Regions from separate parts of the Kluyvera sp. CRP genome, predicted to be linked through region 4. Evidence: predicted binding sites of a transcription regulator. Region 4 holds the regulator's gene; each other region holds the start of a gene.
The links. Region 4 encodes sigma-54, which starts transcription at its own class of promoters, with help from an activator protein. Its sites were predicted from a motif close to GTTGGCACANNTTTCGCTNT; they were not measured.

Region 1 (4,452 bases), 1.7 Mb from region 4:
ATGCGTGCAAGCGGCGGGCAGTACTGGTACAGCGCGGCGATGAAGTCCGCTTCATCGCCGTACAGGCGCAGCAGAACCCCGGCGCTGTCATTACAGACATCGCCCAGACAGCCGCGCTGCTGCGCCAGCTGCCAGACGAAGGGGCGGAAACCCACCCCCTGTACTTTTCCGCAGATGCGGATCTGCACGCCGTTTGCGTTCATCTGATTACCCGTTAATTGCCGCTTTCAGCCGCGTTTTCATCGACTGATAGCTGTCCAGCGCAAAGGTTTCCGCCCAGTTCTGATCCTCAATCGGCTCAACCTTGACCGCACAGTACTTGGTTTCCGGTGTTTTCGAGATAGGATCAAGATTATCCTGCGTGAGTTCGTTGCACGCACCGATCCACCACTGATAAGTCATATACACGCTGCCGCGGTTGATACGTTCGCTCACGCAGGCGCGGCTAATTACCTTGCCGCGACGCGAGGCAACCCACACCAGCTGCTTATCATGGATACCAAGCAGTCTGGCATCCTGCGGGTTCATCTGCACAAAGCCGGGTTCATCGGCGAGCGATTGCAGCGCCGCGCAGTTACCGGTCATCGAGCGACAGGAGTAGTGCCCCACTTCGCGCACGGTGCACAGCACCAGTGGGAAGTCGGCATCCGGGGTTTCCGCCGGCGCGCGCCACGGTGCGGCGAACAGATGGCCTTTGCCGTCCGGCGTAGCAAACTGATTACCTTCATACAGGTACGGTGTGCCGGGATGATCGAGCGTTGGGCAAGGCCACTGCACGTGGCCCATGTCACCCATTTTTTCGTAGGTCACGCCGTAGAACAGTGGGCACAGCTCGCGCATTTCGTCCCAGATTTGCTGGTTGTCGTCGTAGTGCATCGGATAGCCCATTTCGCTGGCGATCAGGCTGATAATCTCCCAGTCGCGCTTGACGTTGTACTTCGCGTCGATGGCTTTATCGAAGCGCTGGAAGCCTCGGTCAGCGCAGGTAAAGACGCCGCCGTGCTCGCCCCAGGAAGTGGCTGGCAGCAGCACGTCAGCCTGTTCGGCGGTTTTGGTCATGAAAATATCCTGCACCACCACGAAATCGAGAGCTTCGAAGCCTTTGCGTACCAGCCCTAAATCCGCCTCGGTTTGCAGCGGATCTTCGCCCATGATGTAGTAGGCTTTGATCTTGCCTTCCATCGCCAGATGCGGCACTTCGGTAATGCGCACGCCGACTTTGTCGTCCATCACGCTGGCATCAATCCCCCAGGCATTGGCGAATTTTTCACGCACCTGCGGGTCCGTCACGTCCTGATAGCCAGGGAACTGATTTGGCAGCACGCCCATGTCACACGCGCCTTGCACGTTATTCTGCCCACGCACCGGGCCAACGCCGACGGCTTCGCGCCCGAGGTTACCGGTCAGCAGCGCCAGGCTTGCCAGCCCTTTCACCACGTCAACGGCCTGGCCGAACTGGGTGACGCCCATGCCCCACATGATGGTCGCCGACGGCGCCGCCGCATAAGTGCGCATCGCCTGACGAACCTGTGCGGCAGGAATACCGGTCAGTTCTTCCACCGCTTCGGGCGCGTAGTCTTTAACGACTTCACGCATTTCATCCAGCCCGGTGGTATAGCGCGCAACATACTCTTTGTCGTACAGCTCTTCTTCCAGCAGCACATGGGCAAAGGCATTAACCAGCGCCATATTGCTACCGTTACGCATTTGTAGGTGCTGGTCGGCGATGCGCGCGGTTTCAATTTTGCGCGGGTCGCAGACGATAATTTTTGCCCCTTTATCTTTGGCTTTAATCACGCGTCGCGCCACGATCGGGTGCGAATCCGCGCAGTTGTAGCCAAAGACCAGCAGGCAACGGGAGTTTTCAATATCGCCGATGCTGTTGCTCATCGCGCCGTTACCCAGCACTTCCTGCAACCCGGCAACCGATGGGCCGTGGCACACGCGGGCGCAGCAATCGACGTTATTGGTGTGCAGCACGCCGCGGGCGAATTTCTGCATTACATAGTTGGTTTCATTACCGGTACCGCGCGATGACCCGGTAGTCATAATGGCGCGCGGCCCGTATTTGGCTTTGATCTCACTCAGCCGTTTCGCGGTGTAGCGAATGGCTTCATCCCAGCTCACGGGGGTGAATTTGCCCCCTTTTTCATAGCGGATCATCGGCTGCGTCAGACGCGGCGTCAGCAGTTGGGTATCGTTCAGAAAATCCCAACCGTAGTAGCCTTTCAGGCACAGCTCATTCTGGTTCGTTTGCCCGTCAGCCGCCTCGGCGCGAATAATTTTACCGTGGTCGACGACCAGCTTCAGTTTGCAACCAGCACCGCAATAAGGGCATACACTCGTGATTTTTTTCATCAGTAACAGACCTGTTAAAAGAGAAATAGGGATGATTAAAGAGAGATAGACGCAGCGCTTTCCAGCGCGGCGCGACGGCGTTTTTCCGCGCTAAGCTGTTCCAGCTTGTTGCGGTCTACGCAGAACAATGCGTGGGTCGGGCACGCTTCCATACAGGCAGGGCCTTCTTCACGGTGGAAGCAAAGGTCGCACTTGTTGGCTTCCGCTTTTTCCGCACGCACCTTCAGACCCGCGCCGCTGTCGCGCACAACCGGACGCACCACCACTTCCATGGCGCCGTACGGGCAGGCCACCACGCAGGTTTTGCAGCCAATGCAGCGCTCCTGCATCACGTGGATAAACCCTTTGTCGCGAACAATCGCGCCGTTCGGGCAGACGTTGGCGCACGGCGCGTCTTCGCACTGGCGGCAGGCGGTGGCCGTAGAGACATCTACGCCCTTAATAACGTGAATACGCGGCAGGAAAGACTGTGGCGTCAGCGCGGCGCAGTCCTGATCCTGCTGGTGAGAAACCACGCAGGCGACTTCGCACGTACGGCAGCCAATACATTTACTCGCATCAGCGATGATGAAACGGTTCATCAACTTCTCCAGCTATGACAGTGATTGCGCGGGAGAATGCATTATTCGAGCCAACTTTTACTTAGTTGATTTGTAAAGGTATTTACTGAGGTGACTTTGAGAATGGGCTGTCATCGTCACTAATGACGATGACAGCTGACGACGTTAGCGATGCGGCCCTGCCACGATGGACTCGCGCTCGATTAATTCGCCGGGGAAGGTTTGTTGATATTTAAAATCGCCGCCGTCGAGCATAAAAATAAGACGGTGAATCGTCTCTTTAATCATTTCCGTAACCGGAATACGCACGCTCGAGAGGGACGGAATCATATACGGCGCTAACGCAATATCGTCAAAGCCAATCACCGATACCTGCTGCGGCACCGCTATTCCGTGAGCATGAAGCCGCTTGATTGCCCCCACCGCCATATCATCGTTACTGGCCACCAGCGCGCTGAATGTCACCTGCCTTTCACGCAGAATATCGACACCTGCCGCGCCGGTGGCGGGCGTCCATTTTCCTTCCACAATCAGCTCATTACGTAGCGTAATGCCGTGTTTCGCCAGCGCATCCTTATAGCCGGAAAGACGCTCAACGCCGGTCGGGGAATCCAGCGAACCGGTAATAAAGGCAATATCGCGATGGCCGAGCGTAATTAATTTTTCCACCGCCTGTTGGCTGGAGGATTTTTGATCGCAATAAACGCAGTGGCTGCTATTTCGGCGCAGACGACGATTAATGACCATCACCGGCTGTTGCTGCTGCTGAATAATATCGTCAATTTCGTCGACGCTTAAAAAACGTGGATAAATAATAATGCCATCACAGCGCAAATCGAGCAGATACTGAATCGCCTCACGTTCCTCTTCGGCGCTGTGTTTACCGTCCGCGAGTACCAGACGACGCCCCTGATCTTCCGTCATGCTCGCCGCGTGATACAGCAGCTCGCTGAAGTACACACCGTGGTAGAGAGTGTTGGTCACCACCAGGCCGAGCGTCTGCGTTTTTTTAGTGGCCAGATTACGCGCCAGAAGATTCGGCCGGTAGCCGCTCTCTTCGATGGCCAAAAACACCCGGTCTTTCGTCTCCTGACTGACATAACCGTTGCCCGATAGCACCCGGGACACGGTGGCTTTCGATACGCCCGCCCGTCGTGCCACCTCTAGCATCGTCGTCATATTCATACCTTTGAGAAATTATCTGTCCGCAGTGTACTGCACCGCCTGGCGATTTTCAGCAATGGTGAAACGGGTGAATCTTTCATCAGGGTTATTTCCTGTGATCGGTTTCACGAATCAATCAAAAACAAAATTTAGATCTTGTAGCAACAAAATAAACACATGATGATTATGTGGAACCGGTTTCCTATACAACGTTTCATCTTTGAAGCATTCAGGCGATGAACGATAAGTACCCTACTGATAAAACAGGATTTTCCGATGGCTAAAAATTATGCGGCTCTGGCGCAATCTGTGATGAGCGCGCTTGGCGGCGTGGAGAATATCTCCGCCGTCACCCACTGCATGACCCGTC
Region 2 (4,452 bases), 740 kb from region 4:
TTCACGCACAAAAAAGCCTCCCAATGGGAGGCTTTTTTGGCTTTGGAGATAACTCATGATCCGTCGAATGAGGCGCAAACGTCAGTGTCGGCGGATTCCCGGCTTCGCAATGCTCGGCCGGGTGACAGGCGTTATCAGGCGTTGTAGGCGTTTTCGCCGTGGCTGTTGACGTCCAGACCTTCACGCTCCTGCTCTTCCGGCACGCGCAGACCCACCGTCAGATCCGCCACTTTATAACCGATAAAGGCCACAACGCCGGACCAAACGATAGTGATGGCGATACTTTCCAGCTGCACCAGCACCTGATGGCTCATGGTGACGCCTTCAGCGTACCCCACACCGCCCAGCGCGGTTGAAGCAAAGATACCGGTCAGAATACAGCCGATGATGCCGCACACCCCGTGGACACCGAACACGTCGCAGGGGTCATCCACACGCAGCCAGCGTTTCAGGGAAGTCACGCCCCACAGACCGGCCAGACCCACCACAATACCCAGAATCAGCGCACCGCCGACACCAATATAACCGCATGCCGGAGTGATACCCACCAGCCCTGCAATTGCACCGGAACAGGCACCCAACAGCGAAGGTTTGCCGCGCAGCGCCCACTCGCCGAAGACCCAGCCGAGGATAGCGGCGGCAGTCGCGACGACGGTGTTCACAAAGGCCAGACCGGCAATTTCATTCGCTGCGCTGGCGGAACCGGCGTTGAAGCCGAACCAGCCAAAATAGAGGATCGCCGTGCCAATAAACACCATCGGCAGGTTGTGCGGTTTGAAAGCTTCTTTACCGAAGCCTACGCGTTTACCAATCAGGTAAGCGCCCACCAGACCGGCTACCGCCGCGTTAATGTGCACCACCGTGCCGCCCGCAAAGTCCAGCGCGCCATGGCTTGCCAGCAGACCACCACCCCACACCATATGGGCGATCGGGATGTAGGAGAGCGTCAGCCAAATCACCACGAAAATCAGCACCGCAGAGAAACGAATACGTTCCGCCAGCGCGCCGACAATCAGCCCCACGGTGATGCAGGCGAAGGAGCCCTGGAACGCCACGTGGATGTACTGATAGAAGGAGCCCATCAGATCGGTGATTTTGATATTTTTCAACATGATCCAGTCGAAGCTACCGAAGAAGCTGCCGCCAGTGCCGAAGGCCAGGGAATAGCCGTAAACCACCCACAGTACGCACACCAGAGCGAAGGTGACCGCGACCTGCGTCAGCATCGAGAGCACGTTCTTACCGCGAATCAGACCGCCGTAGAACAGCGCAATGCCCGGAATGGTCATAAACAGCACCAGCGCGGTACAAATCATCATAAAGGCGTTATCCGCTTTATCCACCGCCGCCGGTGCCGCCATCGCCAGACCCGGCAACAGCGCCAGCGCGCTCAACCCCGTTTTTACCATTGTTTTTTTCATCATCTCGATCCCTATTACTGTGCTGTCTGGGAATTACAGCGCCGCTTCGTCGGCTTCGCCGGTACGAATACGGATTACGCGCTGCAGTTCGGCGACAAAAATCTTACCGTCGCCAATTTTTCCGGTATAAGCGGCTTTACTGATGACGTCGACGACTTCATCGAGCTGATCGTCGGCGATAGCCACATCAATCTTAACCTTCGGCAGGAAGTTGACGCTGTATTCCGCACCGCGGTAAAGCTCTGCATGACCTTTCTGGCGACCAAAGCCTTTCACTTCCGTCACCGTTAAGCCCTGAATGCCAATAGAAGACAGCGCTTCGCGAACGTCTTCGAGTTTGAATGGTTTGATTACCACGGTAACCAGCTTCATAGATCCCCTCCAGTCAGAATTTGGTAGTGGCTGCGAACACACAACAGATAAAGCAAGGGGCGTGCCAGAAATGAAAAAACGGCATTCATGCGGGATAATCAGGGATGGTGTGCGGGAAATCGTGGGACAAAAAAGAAAAACGCACCATGCGAGTGCATGATGCGCGTCACAAATGCATTCTGTTAGAAAAATGCCTGTCTCTGGTGCATCAGGCGGTCAAAGCATCGTCCTGAGCGCTGGCGGCCAGTTCTTCCCCGGCCAACTGTAGTTGATACATCTGCCAGTAACGCCCTTTTGCTTCAAGCAGTTGCTGATGCGTTCCCTGTTCTACCGCCTGCCCACGATGAAGCACCATGATGGTGTCCGCTTCGACGATAGTCGATAAACGGTGAGCAATCACCACCAGCGTGGTGTGTTGACGCACGGCGGCCAGCGCCTGCTGGATAGCGCGCTCGGTGCCGGAGTCGATATTGGCGGTCGCTTCGTCGAGAATCAGCACCTGCGGGGTATCAACCAACACGCGAGCCAGCGCGAGCAGCTGTTTCTGCCCAACCGAAAGGTTATTGCCCTGCTCGCCAAGATGGGTATAGATACCGTCGCTCATGCTGCGCGCCAGCTCCGCCAGTTGCACCGTTTCCAGCACCTGCCAGACCTGCGCCTCACTGATATCACGCCCCAGTGTGACGTTGGCAAAGAACGAATCTGCCAGCACCACTGGGTCCTGCTGCACCACGGCGATCCCCTGGCGCAGCACCTGATGACTCAGGCTCGACAATGGACGACCGCCGAGGCGAATCTCCCCCGCGTTCGGCGGATAATAGCCCATCAGCAGGCTGGCCAGCGTACTCTTGCCGCTGCCAGTATGCCCGACCAGCGCCACAAAGCTCCGCGCCGGAATCGACAGCGAGATATTTTGCAGCACCATTTTGTCGCTACGGTAGGCAAACGACACGTTATCAATATCAATGTCACCGTTGGCTAACGGCGCAATATCCTCGCCGTACTGCTGGCGCGGACGATCCATCAGCTCAAAGACGCGCTCCCCGGCGACCACCGCCTGTTGCAGCATTGACTGCTGGGTGGTGAGCTCAATCAACGGTTCGTTCAGACGCCCCAGGTAGCTAATAAAGGCGTACAGCACCCCCACCTCAATCGTTCCCTGCGCGCTAAAGCCGAACAACATCAGTAGCCCACAGAGGATCAGCGAGGAAAACAGGCTCAGCAGCGGGCGCAGCAGGAAGCCGTCAAGCCGCAGGGTTTGCATACGCGCCAGATAGTGTGAACGGCTGACCTCGCCAATACGCTCGCCAAAGCGCACCTGCTGGCGAAACTGCTGGATCACACTCATGCCGTTGATCACTTCGTTAAAGCCATCGTTGATGTCGGCAAGATACGCACGCACGCGGCGTACAATCGGCGTGCTGTAACGCTGATAAATCACCATCACCGTCATGACCGCCGGGAAAATGACAATCGCCACCAGCGCCATGCGCCAGTCGAGGCTGAACATGGCGACCAGCATGGCGCCAATCAGCGCCGCGCTGCGCAGCACCGTCGCCACCACGGTCACGTAAAGGTCACGAATCACTTCGGTGTCGTTGGTTACCCGCGAAATAAGCTGACCAACCGGCTGGGTATCAAATTCGCTTAGCGGCTGGCGCAGCGCGGCATCCATCACGTCGGTTCGCAGCTGTTGCACCACGCCGACCGCCGCGCGGTTAAACAGCAGCGACTGGCTATAGTGCAGCGTCGCGGCCAGCAGTTGCAGGCCAATATAGGCCGCCGCAAGACCAGCCACTTTCCCCCACGGCAAAATGTCTTTCGCCACCATATTATCGATAAAATAGCTGATCAGCAGCGGCCCGCTCACTTCAGCGGCAGCCGCCACCCACAACATCGCCACGGCAATCGACAGCGGCTTACGCCACGGCGAGCCGTAGGCCAGCAGCCGTTTTAAGGTTGGCCACAGTTGCCCGAAACTACGCATTCACTTCCTCCGGTTTCTCTTCTTCCGGCGCGTCGTTCAGCGCGGCTTCCAGCTGTTGATAACGGTACATATCACGATACCAGCCGGCCTGCGCCGCCAGCTGTTCATGCTGCCCGTGCTGGGCAATATGCCCATGCTGCATCACGATGATCTCGCTGGCGTCAGTCAGCGCCGATAAGCGATGGGCGCTGATAATGACTGTCCGCCCTTCGCCCCACTGACGCAGGTTATGCAATATTTGATGCTCAGTACGGCCATCAACCGCCGACAGCGCGTCGTCGAGAATCAGGATTTCAGCATCCAGCAGCAGCGCGCGAGCAATCGAAATGCGCTGTTTTTGCCCGCCGGAGAGCATCACGCCACGCTCGCCCACTTCGGTGTCGTACCCCTGTGGCAGACGCAGAATATCTTCATGCACGCAGGCCAGCTTCGCCGCGCGTTCAATTTCTTCCTGCGTGGCGCTCGGGCAGCCCAATGCGATATTGCTGGCCACCGTATCGGAAAACAGGAATGGCGTCTGGCTGACGACCGCCAGACGGCTGCGCCAGGCATCGAGCTGAAGCTGGCGTAGAGGAATATCGTGGAAACGGATCTCACCGTCATCCACGTCGAAGTGGCGCTGAATCAGCGCCAGAATAGTCGATTTTCCAGAGCCGGTCGGCCCGCAGATGC
Region 3 (4,452 bases), 970 kb from region 4:
AGCGCGGTTTCAAAAGACTCCGCCAGGCGCTGGGCGAGATCGTCGCGTACCTTGAAGCGGTCAATCACCACTTCAATGGTGTGTTTCTTTTGCAGCTCGAGCTTCGGCGGATCGGAGAGGTCGCAAACCTCGCCGTCGATACGCGCGCGGATATAGCCCTGGCTTGCCAGGTTCTCCAGGGTTTTGGTGTGCTCGCCCTTACGCTCTTTAATGATCGGGGCCAGCAGCATCAGGCGTTTGCCTTCCGGCTGCGACAGCACGTTATCCACCATCTGGCTGACGGTTTGCGCTGCCAGCGGCACGTCGTGATCCGGGCAGCGCGGCTCGCCGACGCGCGCATACAGCAGGCGCAGGTAGTCGTGAATTTCGGTGATGGTGCCTACCGTTGAACGCGGGTTGTGCGAGGTCGACTTCTGCTCAATAGAAATCGCCGGCGACAGCCCTTCAATATGATCGACGTCCGGCTTTTCCATCAACGACAGGAACTGGCGCGCGTAGGCAGAAAGTGATTCTACGTAGCGGCGCTGTCCCTCGGCGTAGAGGGTGTCGAATGCCAGTGAGGATTTGCCAGACCCGGACAGCCCGGTCACGACGATCAGTTTGTCGCGAGGGATGACGAGGTTGATGTTTTTGAGATTATGGGTGCGGGCGCCCCGAACTTCGATCTTATCCATTCACCTTTCCCGGTAGAAGATACACGGCTTGCCTGGTTTGTTTGAAGGACAAACGGCAGAAACGGCTAATTATGACACAACTTAACCTGAATGAATATACAGTATAGGGACGCCGATTCAGGATGCCGATGAAAATTTGCATAGCGGTAAGATGTTTACTGGAATACGCCTCGCAGCTACCAAAATACCGTCTGGAAATGGTACACTCGCGCGTTTACACTTAATCAAGAATCGTATTCAGGAGAGACAATCATGGCCAGCAGAGGCGTCAACAAGGTGATTCTCGTCGGTAATCTGGGCCAGGACCCGGAAGTGCGCTACATGCCGAATGGTGGCGCAGTCGCCAACATTACGCTGGCTACTTCCGAATCCTGGCGTGATAAAGCGACCGGTGAAATGAAAGAGCAGACCGAATGGCACCGCGTTGTGCTGTTTGGCAAACTGGCGGAAGTGGCGGGTGAATACCTGCGTAAAGGCTCTCAGGTTTATATCGAAGGTCAGCTGCGTACCCGTAAATGGACCGATCAGTCCGGCGTTGAAAAATACACCACGGAAGTGGTTGTGAACGTGGGCGGCACCATGCAGATGTTGGGTGGCCGTCAGGGCGGCGGCGCACCGGCCGGTGGCAACATGGGCGGCGGCCAGCAGCAGGGCGGTTGGGGTCAACCTCAGCAGCCGCAGGGTGGCAATCAGTTCAGCGGCGGCGCGCAGTCTCGCCCGCAGCAGCAGTCCGCTCCGGCACCGTCTAACGAACCGCCGATGGATTTCGACGACGATATCCCGTTCTGATTTGCCGCCGTTTCGACGGCGCTCATCAGCACTCTCAAACCCTGCCTCGGCGGGGTTTTTGCTTTTTTAATGCGCACCAACAGCCCACATCAGCACCGCTTCGGTGCGCGAATTGCCCCGCGTTAATCTCTGCTTTTTGAATGTTATTCACATAACCATAAGATAATTAACAAAAATAACAATTGGCACGCTTTGTGCCTACATCCGTGTATACACACATGTAGGCAAGGTGCAGACGATGACTCAAATCCAATCAGCTAAATGTATGCAGGGCATGGCCGTTGCGCCGCACTCGCTGGCCGCCGAAAGCGCGGTCGCTGTTTTGCGTGACGGCGGCAATGCGGTTGAGGCGATGGTGGCTGCGGCGGCGACCATCGCGGTGGTTTACCCACATATGAACGGCATCGGCGGCGATGGATTCTGGTTAATTTCCCGGCCCGGCGAGGAGCCAGTGGCGATTCAGGCATGTGGCTTTGCGGCGGAAAAAGCAAATATCGATTTTTATCGCCAGGCGGGCTACACGCAGGTTCCTGTGCGCGGCCCGCTGGCGGCCAATACCGTCGCGGGCACGATTGGAGGCTGGGAGCGCGCGCTGGAGTGGGCGGGAGAACATACGGATAATGCGCCGCTGCCGTTACCGCGTCTGCTGCACGATGCTATTCACTATGCGCGCGAGGGAGTGCCGGTCACCTCCGGGCTGCATAAACAAATTACCGCGCGGTTGCCGCAGCTCGGCCAGTATCCCGGATTTTGCGGCTTGTTTGCGCCGGAAGGCCAGGCGCTCACCCCTGACGATTTACTGTTTCAGCCCGCGCTTGCCAATACGCTGGAACGCCTGGCAACCCATGGGCTTGGGGATTTTTATCATGGTGAGACCGCCCGCCTGATCGCCAGCGAACTGGAATCCGCCGGGAGCTTGCTGCGGTTTAGCGATCTTGATGCTTATCGCGCGGCGCGGGTGAAGCCGCTGGCGCTGGAAACGGAGATTGGAACGGTTTACAACCTCCCGCCGCCGTCGCAGGGGCTGGTTTCGTTGCTGATTACCGGCATTATTGAGCAGCAGCGTAAAAAAGGCGCAATTGCCGACGAAACCGATTTTGTTCACCACTGTGTCGAAGCAACCAAGCTGGCGTTCACTCTACGCGATCGCCATATCACTGACCCGGCCCACATGACGCTTGACCCACAGTCGCTGCTGACGGCAGACAATATTGCTCAGCTTAGCGCGCAGATTGTGCCCGACCGGGCGCAGGTCTGGGGCAAAGGGCGCGGGCCGGCGGATACCATCTGGATGGGCGTTATCGACGGCTCTGGCACCGCGGTCAGCTTTATTCAGAGCATCTATCACGAGTTCGGCAGCGCGGTGATCCTCGCCGATAGCGGCATCATCTGGCAAAACCGCGGCAGCAGTTTTTCGCTGGACCCGAGCGCCACCAACCCGCTTCAACCGGGGCGCCTGCCGTTCCATACCCTCAACCCTGGTTTAGCGAGGCTGGCCAACGGCGATGCGCTGGTGTACGGCAGCATGGGCGGCGACGGCCAGCCGCAAACCCTGGCGGCAGTCTTTGACCGCATTCTCCATCAGAACATGACGCCTCAGGCGGCTATCGCCGCTCCGCGCTGGCTCTTAGGGCGCACCTGGGGCGAGAGCAGCGACACGCTGAAGATTGAAAGCCGCCTGAGAGCGGCGACTACCGACACCCTCAAACAGTACGGCCATGACGTCGAGATTTACCCCCCTTACGACGACCTCATGGGCCATGCCGGGGCAATCCTCCGGCATGGCAACGGCATGCTGGAAGGCGGAAGCGACCCGCGTAGCGACGGTGGCGTCGCCCGCTGGTAACCCAGCATTTTCCAACTGAAACATTCCTGGAATGACGCGGCGCGTAAAACGCGCCCGCTTTCTGGCGACATTTTTTCGTCTATTGGAGCGTAAAATGACCGTTCTCAGAGAACCTTTGGTGGCACCAAAATTTGGCAAATGGGCGCAGCTGGTGTTGGGGCTTATCTGTATGGCCTCTATCTCCAGCCCGCAGTATGTGTGGACGCTGCTGACTAAACCGCTGACCGAAAAGCTGGGCGTTGGCCTGCCGGAACTGCAGGTGACCTTTTCGCTGCTGATTATTCTGCAAACCTTCTTTTCTCCTTTCCAGGGGCGTCTGGTTGAACGGTTTGGCCCCCGATTGCTGATCTCGATTGGCACGGTAATGGCCGGGATGAGCTGGGTGCTCTCCGCGCACATTAACGGCCTGATGGCGCTGTATCTGGTCTACGGCTGTATCGGTGGTTTGGGCACCGGGATTGTGTATATCGGTGTGGTGGGGCTGATGGTGAAGTGGTTCCCGCAAAACCGGGGCTTTGCCGCCGGCGCGGTGGCGGCAGGCTACGGCATGGGGGCGATTTTGACCACCTTCCCGATCTCGATTTCGCTGGGCAACTATGGCCTGGAGCAGACCATGACCGTGTTCGGCATCGTTTTCGCGATTGTCGGTCTGCTGGCCAGTCAGGGGCTGAGTCTGCCGCCTAACTCGACCGTGCAGCCCATCAGCCGGAAAATCGTGCAGGGAACGCGTCAGTTCACCTCTCGCGAAATGTTACGCCAGCCGCTGTTCTGGCTGATGTTTGCCATGATGGCGATGATGTCCACTTCCGGGCTCATGGTGACCTCGCAAATGGCCATCTTTGCTGAGGATTTCGGCATCAGTAAAGCGGTGGTATTCGGCATGGCCGCGCTGCCGCTGGCGTTAACCATCGACCGCTTTACCAACGGTCTGACCCGCCCGCTGTTCGGTTTTATTTCCGACCGCTATGGTCGTGAAAAGACCATGTTTATCGCCTTCGCCCTTGAAGGGGTGGCGATGACGCTATGGCTGGCCTGCCGGGAAGATCCGCTGCTGTTTGTGCTGCTCTCCGGGGTGGTGTTCTTCGGCTGGGGTGAAATTTTCTCGCTGTTCCCCTCCACGCTGACCGACACGTTCGGCAGCGA
Region 4 (4,452 bases):
GGATAAACTTATCGCCTACCGTGAACTGCTGGCGAAGCTGAGCCTACAACCGGAAGAAGTCGCCTACGTGGGCGATGACCTGATCGACTGGCCGGTGATGGCAGAGATCGGCCTGAGCGTCGCGGTGGCGGATGCGCACCCGCTGCTGCTGCCGCGCGCCGATTACGTCACGCGCATTGCGGGCGGACGCGGTGCGGTACGCGAAGTCTGCGACCTGCTGCTGCTGGCGCAAGGGAAGCTCGACGAAGCCAAAGGGCAATCCATATGAGTAAAACCAGACGTTGGGTTATCATTCTGCTATCGCTGGTCGCACTTGTCCTCATCGGCCTGAATCTCGCCGACAAAGACGACAGCGGCCCGATCGCGGTAAACACTGGCGATCCAACCTATAAAAGCGAACATACCGATACGGTGGTGTACAGCCCGGAAGGCGCGCTCAGCTATCGGTTAATCGCCGAACACGTGGAGTATTTTTCCGATCAGGGTCTGTCGTGGTTTACTCACCCCGTATTGACGACTTTTGATGCCGCGAAGGTGCCAACCTGGTCGATTAAAGCCGATAAAGCCAAGCTGACCAGCGACCGCATGCTGTATCTCTATGGGCACGTTGAAATCAACGCGCTGACAGAAGACGCACAACTGCGTAAGATTACGACGGATAATGCCCAGGTGAACCTGATAACTCAGGACGTTTCCTCTGACGATCTGGTGACGTTATACGGAACAACATTTAATTCCAGCGGCCTGAAAATGCGCGGCAATTTACGCAGCAAGAACGCCGAGCTGATTGAAAAGGTTAGAACTTCTTATGAAATCCAGAACAAACAAACTCAGCCTTAAGCTGGCGCTCGTCGCTTCTCTGCTGGCCGCCAGCCTGCCGGCAATGGCCTTAACCGGCGATACCAATCAGCCGATTCATATTGAATCCGATCAGCAGTCGTTGGATATGCAGGGCAACGTCGTGACCTTCACCGGTAACGTCGTCGTGACTCAGGGCAGCATCAAAATCAACGCCGACAAAGTGGTCGTCACCCGCCCGGCAAACCAGCAGGGTAAAGAAGTGATCGACGGCTACGGCAACCCGGCCACGTTCTACCAGATGCAGGACAACGGTAAGCCGGTGAAAGGTCGCGCGTCGAAGATGCACTATGAGCTGGCAAATGATTTCGTGGTGCTGACCGGCAATGCTTACCTTGAACAGCTGGACAGCAACATCAAGGGCGACAAAATCACCTACCTGGTGAAAGAGCAGAAAATGCAGGCGTTTAGCGACAAAGGCAAACGCGTCACCACCGTTCTGGTTCCGTCCCAGCTACAGGACAAATCCAAGGACCAGGCTCCGGCACAGAAGAAGAGTAACTAATTCGTTATGGCGACATTAACTGCAAAAAATCTGGCGAAGGCCTACAAAGGCCGCCGCGTCGTGGAAGATGTCAGTCTGACCGTCAACTCCGGTGAGATTGTGGGCCTGCTTGGGCCGAACGGCGCGGGTAAAACCACCACCTTCTACATGGTGGTCGGCATCGTGCCGCGCGATGCGGGCAATATCATCATTGATGACGAAGACATCAGCCTGCTGCCACTGCACGCTCGTGCCCGCCGCGGTATCGGCTATCTGCCGCAGGAAGCGTCGATTTTCCGTCGTCTGAGCGTCTACGATAACCTGATGGCGGTGCTGCAGATCCGCGACGATCTCAGTAATGAGCAGCGAGAAGACCGCGCCAAAGAGCTGATGGAAGAGTTCCACATCGAACATCTGCGCGACAGTCTGGGCCAGGCGCTTTCCGGTGGTGAACGCCGCCGCGTTGAAATCGCCCGCGCGCTGGCGGCAAACCCGAAGTTTATCCTGCTGGATGAACCGTTTGCCGGCGTTGACCCGATCTCCGTTATCGACATCAAACGCATCATCGAACACCTGCGCGACAGCGGCCTTGGGGTACTGATTACCGACCATAACGTCCGTGAAACGCTGGCAGTGTGCGAACGCGCTTACATCGTCAGCCAGGGGCATCTGATCGCCCACGGGACACCGCAGGAGATCCTGGAAGACGAACATGTTAAACGCGTGTATCTTGGGGAAGACTTCAGACTCTGATAGGGTAGTGGTTATCGACGTTAGCGGGAGATATTCGTTCTGAACATGAAGCAAGGTTTGCAATTAAGGCTCAGCCAACAGCTTGCCATGACGCCCCAGTTACAGCAGGCCATTCGTCTGTTGCAATTGTCTACGCTGGAACTTCAGCAGGAACTCCAGCAGGCGCTGGAGAGCAATCCCCTGCTCGAGCAAACCGATCTTCACGATGAAGTAGAGACTCAGGAAACCGTCGATAACGAAACGCTGGACAGCGTAGACGCGCTGGAAAAGCCGGACATGCCCGAAGAGCTGCCACTTGACGCCAGCTGGGACGAAATCTACACCGCCGGAACTCCTTCCGGTACCGGGGCGGACTATCAGGACGACGAACTGCCGGTTTATCAGGGTGAAACCACCCAGTCACTTCAGGATTACCTGATGTGGCAGGTAGAGTTAACGCCGTTTACCGATACCGACCGGGCGATCGCCACGTCGATCGTCGACGCGGTGGATGACACCGGCTACCTCACCGTCACCGTCGAAGATATCCGCGAAAGCATCGGCGACGACGAAATTGGCCTGGACGAAGTGGAGGCGGTACTTAAACGCATCCAGCGTTTCGATCCGGTCGGCGTAGCCGCCAAAGATCTCCGCGATTGTCTGCTGATCCAGCTGTCACAATTTTCAGCAGACACGCCGCGTCTGGATGAAGCGCGCCTGATTATCAGCGATCATCTCGATCTGCTCGCTAACCACGATTTCCGCTCGCTGATGCGGGTCACCCGCCTGAAAGAAGACGTACTGAAAGAAGCGGTCGATCTGATCCAGTCGCTGGATCCGCGCCCGGGCCAATCGATCCAGACCGGTGAACCGGAGTATGTGATTCCGGACGTACTGGTGCGCAAGGTCAACGATCGCTGGGTGGTCGAGCTGAACGCCGACAGCATTCCGCGTCTGCAGATTAACCAGCATTACGCGGGCATGTGCAACAACGCCCGCAACGACGCCGACAGCCAGTTTATCCGCAGCAACCTGCAGGAAGCCAAATGGCTGATCAAGAGTCTTGAGAGCCGCAACGATACGCTGCTGCGCGTCAGCCGCTGCATCGTCGAGCAACAGCAGGCCTTTTTCGACCTTGGCGAAGAGTACATGAAACCGATGGTGCTGGCTGACATCGCCCAGACCGTCGAGATGCACGAGTCCACCATTTCGCGTGTTACCACGCAGAAGTATTTGCATAGCCCACGGGGCATTTTCGAGCTTAAATATTTCTTCTCCAGCCACGTCAGCACCGAGGGCGGCGGCGAAGCCTCGTCCACGGCCATTCGGGCGCTGGTTAAGAAATTGATTGCCGCGGAGAATCCCGCGAAACCACTGAGCGACAGTAAGCTGACCACCATGCTCTCTGAACAGGGTATCATGGTGGCAAGGCGCACCGTTGCAAAGTACCGAGAGTCTTTATCCATTCCGCCGTCTAACCAGCGTAAACAGCTGGTCTGACACAACTGATAAGGAAGACACTATGCAGCTCAACATCACTGGACACAACGTCGAGATCACCGAGCCGATGCGCGAATTCGTGACCACGAAATTCAGCAAGCTGGAGCAGTATTTCGAGAGGATCAATCAGGTCCATATTGTGTTAAAGGTGGAGAAACTGACGCACATCTCGGATGCGACATTGCACGTGAACGGCGGCGAACTTCATGCCAGCGCGGAAGGGCAGGATATGTATGCCGCCATCGACGGTTTGATCGATAAACTGGCGAGACAGTTAACCAAGCACAAAGATAAACTAAAACAACATTGATTGTCCGAGCGATCGCCCGATATGCCTGCATATCGGGCGATGCTTAGGTGAAATTATGACAAATAACGATTCGGCTCTACAACTGAGCAATGTCCTTAACCAGGAATGTACCCGCAGTGCTGTGCACTGTCAGAGTAAAAAACGTGCGCTGGAAATCATCAGCGAGCTGGCGGCGAAACAGCTTAGCCTGCCGCCGCAGGTGGTGTTCGAAGCCATTCTGACCCGTGAAAAAATGGGCAGTACCGGCATCGGCAACGGCATCGCCATTCCTCACGGCAAGCTCGAAGAAGATACGCTGCGTGCGGTCGGTGTGTTCGTGCAACTCGAAACGCCAATCGCCTTCGACGCTATCGACAACCAGCCAGTCGATTTACTCTTTGCGTTGCTGGTGCCGGCCGACCAGACTAAAACCCATCTGCATACGCTTTCCCTGGTGGCAAAACGTCTGGCAGATAAAACCATTTGCCGCCGCTTGCGCGCCGCGCAGAGCGACGAAGAGCTGTATCAAATCATCACCGATACGGAAACCCACGATGATGCGTAATGGACATCACATCGTACTGAGGAG

Region 1: the regulator sigma-54 is predicted to act here: its motif matches at 2,975-2,994, upstream of hydN (electron transport protein HydN).
Region 2: the regulator sigma-54 is predicted to act here: its motif matches at 1,843-1,862, upstream of glnK (P-II family nitrogen regulator).
Region 3: the regulator sigma-54 is predicted to act here: its motif matches at 1,645-1,664, upstream of K7B04_RS03285 (gamma-glutamyltransferase family protein).

Annotation. Positions count from the first base shown of each region.
Region 1 is NZ_CP082841.1:5,129,413-5,133,864, forward strand. It holds gene hypF (carbamoyltransferase HypF) at 1-203, opposite strand, end outside; gene fdhF (formate dehydrogenase subunit alpha) at 208-2,358, opposite strand; gene hydN (electron transport protein HydN) at 2,394-2,939, opposite strand; gene K7B04_RS24375 (LacI family DNA-binding transcriptional regulator) at 3,084-4,097, opposite strand; gene ascF (PTS cellobiose/arbutin/salicin transporter subunit IIBC) at 4,359-4,452, shown strand, end outside.
Region 2 is NZ_CP082841.1:2,419,323-2,423,774, reverse strand. It holds gene amtB (ammonium transporter AmtB) at 135-1,421, opposite strand; gene glnK (P-II family nitrogen regulator) at 1,455-1,793, opposite strand; gene K7B04_RS11345 (SmdB family multidrug efflux ABC transporter permease/ATP-binding protein) at 2,002-3,780, opposite strand; gene K7B04_RS11340 (SmdA family multidrug ABC transporter permease/ATP-binding protein) at 3,773-4,452, opposite strand, start outside.
Region 3 is NZ_CP082841.1:716,299-720,750, reverse strand. It holds gene uvrA (excinuclease ABC subunit UvrA) at 1-674, opposite strand, end outside; gene ssb1 (single-stranded DNA-binding protein SSB1) at 927-1,463, shown strand; gene K7B04_RS03285 (gamma-glutamyltransferase family protein) at 1,702-3,309, shown strand; gene oxlT (oxalate/formate MFS antiporter) at 3,404-4,452, shown strand, end outside.
Region 4 is NZ_CP082841.1:1,683,947-1,688,398, reverse strand. It holds gene kdsC (3-deoxy-manno-octulosonate-8-phosphatase KdsC) at 1-268, shown strand, start outside; gene lptC (LPS export ABC transporter periplasmic protein LptC) at 265-840, shown strand; gene lptA (lipopolysaccharide ABC transporter substrate-binding protein LptA) at 809-1,363, shown strand; gene lptB (LPS export ABC transporter ATP-binding protein) at 1,370-2,095, shown strand; gene rpoN (RNA polymerase factor sigma-54) at 2,141-3,574, shown strand; gene hpf (ribosome hibernation promoting factor) at 3,597-3,884, shown strand; gene ptsN (PTS IIA-like nitrogen regulatory protein PtsN) at 3,940-4,428, shown strand.